DNA from 3 places in the Phascolarctobacterium faecium genome. Region 1 is predicted to be linked to each of the others. Evidence: riboswitches for the same ligand, from Rfam matches in the RefSeq annotation. Region 1 holds a riboswitch; each other region holds the start of a gene.
The links. A riboswitch is a leader RNA that binds a small molecule or an ion and turns the genes downstream of it on or off. The one in region 1 is predicted to bind cobalamin.

Region 1 (2,332 bases):
GTCATAACTATATAATGCAACTCTCCATGATCTTTTATTTTCATTTAATTTATAACCGATTTCATAATGAGTCCCTTGCTCAGGCTTAAGATCTGTTGTAGGCAAAATATTAGAAGTTCCATATATCTGTGTTAAATTTGGCATTCTGAAAGATTTTCCTGCTTTGGCATAAAAACTGCTGTTTTCATTAACTTTGTAAAGATATTGTACTTCCGGTGTAAATTTACTTAAATCCTCATTTTCAGTTGTAACCTTAGTACCATCTTTTTTGGTTTCTGTTGCCTTGGAACCTACTGCCCAAGTTTCACGCATATTAAAAAGCAAATTTTGCTTTTCATCTATGCTCATATCATATGAAAGGTATAAAGAATAATTATTCCTATCATAACTCATACTATTTGAAGTACCACGTAAATCCATATCTTCTTTTTGGAATCCAGCACCAACTAATAAAGAATTTTGCCCAATATCAAATTTTTTCTGTATATTCAAATTCGTATTATGACCTTTTCGCCAACTATTAAGAGTAGGATTTTTCCAACCGTTTCCTGAAGGTGAAATCTTATCATAAGTTTTTTCCTGAGTTCCATACGACACATGTGCTTTCCAACCATCTTTATCATAACTTACCAAAAAGTTATTGTCTGTATCATAATAATCTCTCAACTCAGTATATTTTTTGCTAACAGCATCTTTCTGCATATAGCGGTGTTCATTTTTAGAATAATTATGAGTAAAAATCAGTCCATCTGTTATCTGGTAATTCCACATAACACTTTTGCGCTCCCCTTTACCATAATCAAAAATACTACCTGTAGTTTTACCGTCAGCAAGACTGCTTATACCATCAGCTTTTCCACGATTTTCCAGTCCCGCAACAACACTGAATTTATCGGCACCTAAAGAAATATCATAACGCTCTTTTCCAAAATTTCCAGCAGAAAATTTAACTTTGTTATTTATCCTTTTTTTGGTAATAATATTTATTACCCCTCCTGTTGCTTCACTTCCATATAATACAGAACCACCACCTCTTACGATCTCAATTTTCTCAATTGCGCCACTGGGAATATCTTCAAGGTTATATTTACCATCCATATTCATAGGAACTCCATTAAGTAAAACCAAAGTTCCTACCTGGGCTCCACGAATCATTATTTTACTCGTCATCGTACCCATAGCTGCGCCGTTAAATCCCTGTGACTGTACAGTAACTCCTAAGGTATTCTGTAACACGTCAAATGCGTTATTAGCTCCACTTTCTTCTATTCGTTTAACATCATATACTTCTACCGCAGCCGGTGTATCTAGATCCTTCGTTTCAAAACCTTGTGCTGTTACTATCATTGGATCAAGTGTGAAAACCTGTTCCGGTTCTTCTGCATACCCTGATGTGCCCCCCCAGATGACACTGCCAGTTATCAATGCGATCATCAGAGTATTTTTTCCTAAGCTTTGCTTCATCAAATTCAACTTCCTTTCAAATTTTAATTCATTGATACCCTTCTTTAAATATAGTCGTAAAAATAGAAACTCCTCCTTCTCTGAAAACAGATAAGGAGGATACAGACAAAATTTACTGTCATATCTTCCCTATACTGTCTCTCGCAGACATAGAGTTGCTGGTAAATTCTGACTCAAGCAGTTTTAATCACTGCTAATACAGCGGCGGGACCGTGTTAGATTCTCACTAACTTTTACTCGTTATAGATTACCAGTACTTAATATTAAATTCATTTTACTACTATGTGTGATATAATACTATGTATAGTCATTAGACAGTCAAGAGGTTGGTGAAAATTTATGGAAAAAAATAAAAAAAATTTATTTACAACAGGAGAACTGGCTTCCTTGTGTAATATTCATCGCAAAACCTTGCTTTTTTATGACAGGCTTGGCCTGATCAAACCAGAGTTTATTGATAATAACGGTTACCGTTATTATGCCCGACGACAATTCTTTTCCTTAGAGATCATCTTGGCGTTACGAAAATTAGATATATCTTTACCGGAAATTGGTGAGTATCTTAATAATAAATCTACATCTAATTACAAAAACTTACTTGCCAAACATGCCAATATATTAGATCAGCTTTTGCTTAATCTTCAAAAAATGCGCAGTGAGCTTAATGACAGAATCAACTTCTTAGAAAATACTGAATCTTTACCTGTAGAATCGGTTCATTTAACAGCAGAAGCCGAAGAATATCTTTTTTTAAGCGATCCGGTTCCGCAGAATGCTGATTTAAAAATCAGAACAAAAATCTCGGCTCAGCATTTATCAACTTTGGCTGATTATGTTACTTTTAACAATCATGTTTCGGGTTATATAC
Region 2 (2,332 bases), 1.2 Mb from region 1:
AGCCGCTTCATCATAAGCATTATATGCACTGCCTCCAGCTACAGGAGTACCTTTCTTCTTTAATCTGGTCCCTTCACTGTTATCCCGGCGGTACTCCAGCCCTGCCGTTAAATAATGTTTATCTCCCATATGCCATGAATCGTGACCTTCAATAACACTCAAGGTCCTTTTTACAGTATCAATCTTAGGATCTTTAACAGTTATTGTTCCAGGTTTGCCGCCCGTAAACATTTGCGTAACATCCTGACTTGTATAACGTTTATCATAAACCGATTGATAAGCTCTGATAATCCAGCTTTGCTTTTCATCATCACCTTTATAGGTCAGTGAATAATCTGTACGTTTGTTATCATTATAAATAGTAGATTTTTTATTTTGCCAGACTTCACCCGGCCTCATAACTGTTACAGATGAACTACCCTTCTGATTATCCTCTTTAATCCTGCTGAAATCGGCAGATAATTGATTTCCATTATCAAACTTATAACCTACACTTAAAGATATCGGTTGTTCCTTTCCATAAAAATTCATTTCATCTCCGCTGCCTGCTGGATCCATATAAGGCCTATTATTATTCAAGCCAGCATTTAACTTATAGGATACATTTTTTTCAACCCCCTGCAGATAAACATTAGACTTGTAGCCAGCACCTTTACCATTTTCATACCAGCCATATTCATAATTGATACTACCGGCATTTTTTTCCGGAGTTTTTGTAATTACATTGATAACCCCCGCCATAGCATCACTGCCATACAAAGCTCCGGCTGGACCTCTGATAATTTCTACACGTTCCACATCCTCCATGCGAATACGATCAACGTCCCAGGCATTAGCGGAATTATAGGAAAGTTCCCCACCCAAACGCTTACCGTCTACCATAATTAAAACATGCCTTGACTCACTGCCGCGAATACTGACATTACTGCGTCCCTGAAAATCATTAAAGACGTTTACTCCCAACGCAGATTTTAAAGCGTCACGCAACGTTTTCGCCTGTGTTTCTTCCAATTTTTTGCTGCTGACAATTTCTACAGCCGAGGGGCTTTCCTTCACGCTCATCTCCGTCCTTGTAGCAGTAATGACCATAGGGTCAAGTGTAAAACTTTCTGTAACTTCTTCAGCATGAGCAGTAACACCACTAAACAAAAAACTTGAACCAATCAGTGTAAATATCAATGACCTTTTCTTTACAAATCTTCTCACCTTTAACCACATCCATTTCCCATATTATTTCTACATTTATTCAAAAGCTTTTGCCCTTGAAACAAAATAAAACGCTCTTCTGCATATAAATACAGAAAGGCGTCAAATAATTGCGCAATCCCATCAATCGCAGGAATTTTATAGCGTCAAAATCAGGCAGTTCTTCTGGCTCTGCTTCATCGCTCGTCTTGCCTTCCCAGTTTCCCAGTGACATTTTAAGACTAACTCTGCATTACAGCTGCGGGACAGCACAGGTTTTACACCTGTTTCTCTATTAAGCATTACTGCACCTGATCTTATATATTTATTGTTTTATACAACTATTTAGAATTTTTACTTATTTGTTTATATAATTGTTTTGATAAATATTCCTATTATTTTTATTTTATCATCAAGTAGTCCCCCCTGTCAAGCGCTCGTCCGCATCGAGCGGACGGCACCTGACGCTGCGCTTATTCAAAAGATTTATTTCTTCTGATACAAAGAAAACACCGCTTGTTTAAACAAGCGGTGTTTTACTATTATTTCTTAATATTCATCAAACATTCTTTGAATTTCCTCTGGACTTTTCGTTCTAAGCAGCGCCAATTGCAGAAGTATTCTGGCTTTCTGCGGATTAAGACTGTCCGCAGCTATAAATTTGTTATTAGTATCGTCTGCACTCCGGCTTACGATACCATTACCGACCCTCGTACTGCGTACTACAGGAATACCACTTCGAGCAATCTTGATCAGGGCAGGCTTTATATTAATATGCAGATTCCCGTGACCAAAGGCTGCAATAACTATTCCCAGCGCCCCAGCCGAAACTGCCGCTCTTACTAAAATATCATCACAGTTTACGTGCAGATAGACGATATCAACTCGCGGCAGAGCAGTTACTTTACTGATATCAAACTCAGCTGCTGCCGTATGCCGACGCAGACTTGCTTTATAGAAAATAGGTTTCCCATTTTGAAAATAGCCTAAATATCCCAGTTCCCACGATTTAAATGTTTCCACATGTGTAGTATTGGTTTTAGTTGCATCACGAGCCCCATTAATTTGATCATTCATTGCAATCAATACGCCCTTACCAACCGCCTCTTGCGAACCGGCTAAAGCAACTGCATTCAGCAGATTGACA
Region 3 (2,332 bases), 820 kb from region 1:
CTTCTATTTTGTAAATATATTCGCTGATTTCATCAGTAAGCCAAAAGTTTTTTATTGATGTGATATAAATATCGGATATAGGAACGAGCATATTATGCTTGCAGTATTCTGACAGAGTGTTGATATACTTGTCATAATTGTTCATGTAGATACCTTTGAAATAAAGGGTAAGGTAAGTTCCTTTTGATTTTATGGAACATTTCGGATAATCGGTTTTAGTGAAAACAGGACAGAAATAATATTTGATATGACGAGGTTTTTTTTGATCTAAAAGTGAATTTTTATCTACAACATAACCAAAAGTATGATTGTTAAGGGGAATATGTTCAGCAAGATTTATAAACAGACTGGCGGATATTTTTGTTCTGTCTTTAAAGTTCATTTTGGGAGAGACTGGTTTACTTAAATATAAAAATTCATTGTCTGTTCGAACTGTTAGTACATCATTAAATTTAATGTTTTCCAATTGGTTAAGAATAAGGAGGGAATGATGCAGTTCATTTTTTGTTTTAATTATCTTTTTGAGTAATTTTTCAAGAAATATTTCACGATCAGACATAATATTTCTGTAATTAGTATAGGATTTGTTAGATAAATAAGTTTTGATTTCTGCTAAAGGAATATCCAGTTTACGCATCGTCAAAATCAATTCTAGTGCAAATAATTGAGTGCGTTTGTAATAACGATAACCATTTTCTTCAATAACTTCAGGCGTTATAAGACCTAAACTGTCGTAATAAAGCAAAGTTTTTCGAGGTATTTTGCAAAGCTTGGCTAACTCACCTGTTGTAAAATAATTATCAATTGGTTCTTTCATAAAATAATTATCTCCCTATTGACTGTCTAGTAGCTATACATAGTAATATATCATATATGATATTATAACATATAATTATTAATATAAAATAGAATATAATATCATAAAATATAAAAAGTGAATAATGATGTTATCAGGTGACGCAGGTCTTAATAGAGAAGCTGGGTGTAAAGCCCACACGATCCCGTCGCTGTAAAAGTGAGCAAATCCATATTTATGTCACTGGAGTTATCCGGGAAGGCTTGGAGGAGCGATGAAATTGAGTCAGAAGAACTGCCTGATGATTAATTTACTGCTGCGTGAGACAGTTTGGTAATGGAACAGCTTTTATCTAGCTATTTAATACCCTGTGCGTCTTATGCACAGGGTATTTTCTGATTCTAATAAAAGTTATTATGCATATATCTATTAGGTTAATGCATAAAATATTTTAGTAATATACAAAAAATAGGAAAGGGAGTTGAGTATGTTGAAAAAGGGTATGGGTAAAAGTATACTGATGACAGTACTTATAACTGGCAATGTCATTTGGGGGGGCACAGTAGTATACGCCGAAGAGGGGCTGCAGCAATTTAATCTGGATCAGATGGTTGTTACAGCAACCAGAACTATGAAAGAACTACAGGAGGTACCTTCCAGCGTCAGTGTTGTCACCTCACAGGATATAGAAGAAAGAAATATTAATTCTGTACCTGAAGCTCTGCAGACTCTGCCGGGCGTCTATATGAACCAAGCAGCACAGGGAGGGATTCAGATCAGGGGCTTCAGCTCCAGTGATATTTTGGTTTTGCTGGATGGGCTTCCGATGAATACTACTTATAATAACGGTATGGAATGGGAAATGGTACCTGTGGAAAAAATAGCCAGAATTGAAGTTGTAAGGGGAGCAGGCTCTTCTTTATATGGCGGTAGGGCTGTGGGCGCGGTTGTCAATATTATCACTAAGGATAATCCTGAAAAAAAAGGAGCCAGTGTAAATGCTGTAGTCAGCTATGGCAGTAATAATACCTGGAAAAAAGCTTTATACGCAGATGCAAGAGTGAATAAAAAATTATCTTTCGGCGTAGGTTATGAAAACAGAAAATCAGATGGATATAGGGGTTATTATTATACTGGTAGCGCTTCCAAAGGCAGTGGAGGGATTAAGCCTGACCACGAATTGCCGCAGCTCAGTAACGGCAAATATGTTTTAGGCGGACGCGGAGAAAAGGTTTGGGAAAATGAAAACATTTCCGCTAATGTGAAATATGATTTTGATGAAGACAGATCTTTAAAATATACTTTTATCCATACGGAAAGTGAGTATCGCTACCAAAATCCGTGGACGACAATTTATAAAGACGGTAAGCCCGTATTTAGTGGCAGTGTTGATGTTGGTAATGGACAGATAGTGAAGCCAAGCATTGGAACATATCTTGGTTATGACGGGCGGAAAGAATCCGATTTACATACATTGTCATATAATGACAATAAAAATAAATTCAGTGCCAACTTTGGGTACATGGATATGAAAAG

Region 2: linked by a shared signal. The riboswitch ahead of PFJ30894_RS03795 (TonB-dependent receptor plug domain-containing protein) and the one ahead of PFJ30894_RS12055 (TonB-dependent receptor plug domain-containing protein) in region 1 are both predicted to bind cobalamin.
Region 3: linked by a shared signal. The riboswitch ahead of PFJ30894_RS01375 (TonB-dependent receptor) and the one ahead of PFJ30894_RS12055 (TonB-dependent receptor plug domain-containing protein) in region 1 are both predicted to bind cobalamin.

What each region holds. Positions count from the first base shown of each region.
Region 1 is NZ_AP019004.1:1,928,707-1,931,038, forward strand. It holds gene PFJ30894_RS12055 (TonB-dependent receptor plug domain-containing protein) at 1-1,464, opposite strand, end outside; cobalamin riboswitch at 1,608-1,734, opposite strand; gene PFJ30894_RS09290 (MerR family DNA-binding transcriptional regulator) at 1,804-2,332, shown strand, end outside.
Region 2 is NZ_AP019004.1:770,266-772,597, reverse strand. It holds gene PFJ30894_RS03795 (TonB-dependent receptor plug domain-containing protein) at 1-1,206, opposite strand, end outside; cobalamin riboswitch at 1,345-1,515, opposite strand; gene PFJ30894_RS03790 (type II asparaginase) at 1,735-2,332, opposite strand, start outside.
Region 3 is NZ_AP019004.1:292,863-295,194, reverse strand. It holds gene PFJ30894_RS01380 (MerR family transcriptional regulator) at 1-817, opposite strand, end outside; cobalamin riboswitch at 936-1,112, shown strand; gene PFJ30894_RS01375 (TonB-dependent receptor) at 1,284-2,332, shown strand, end outside.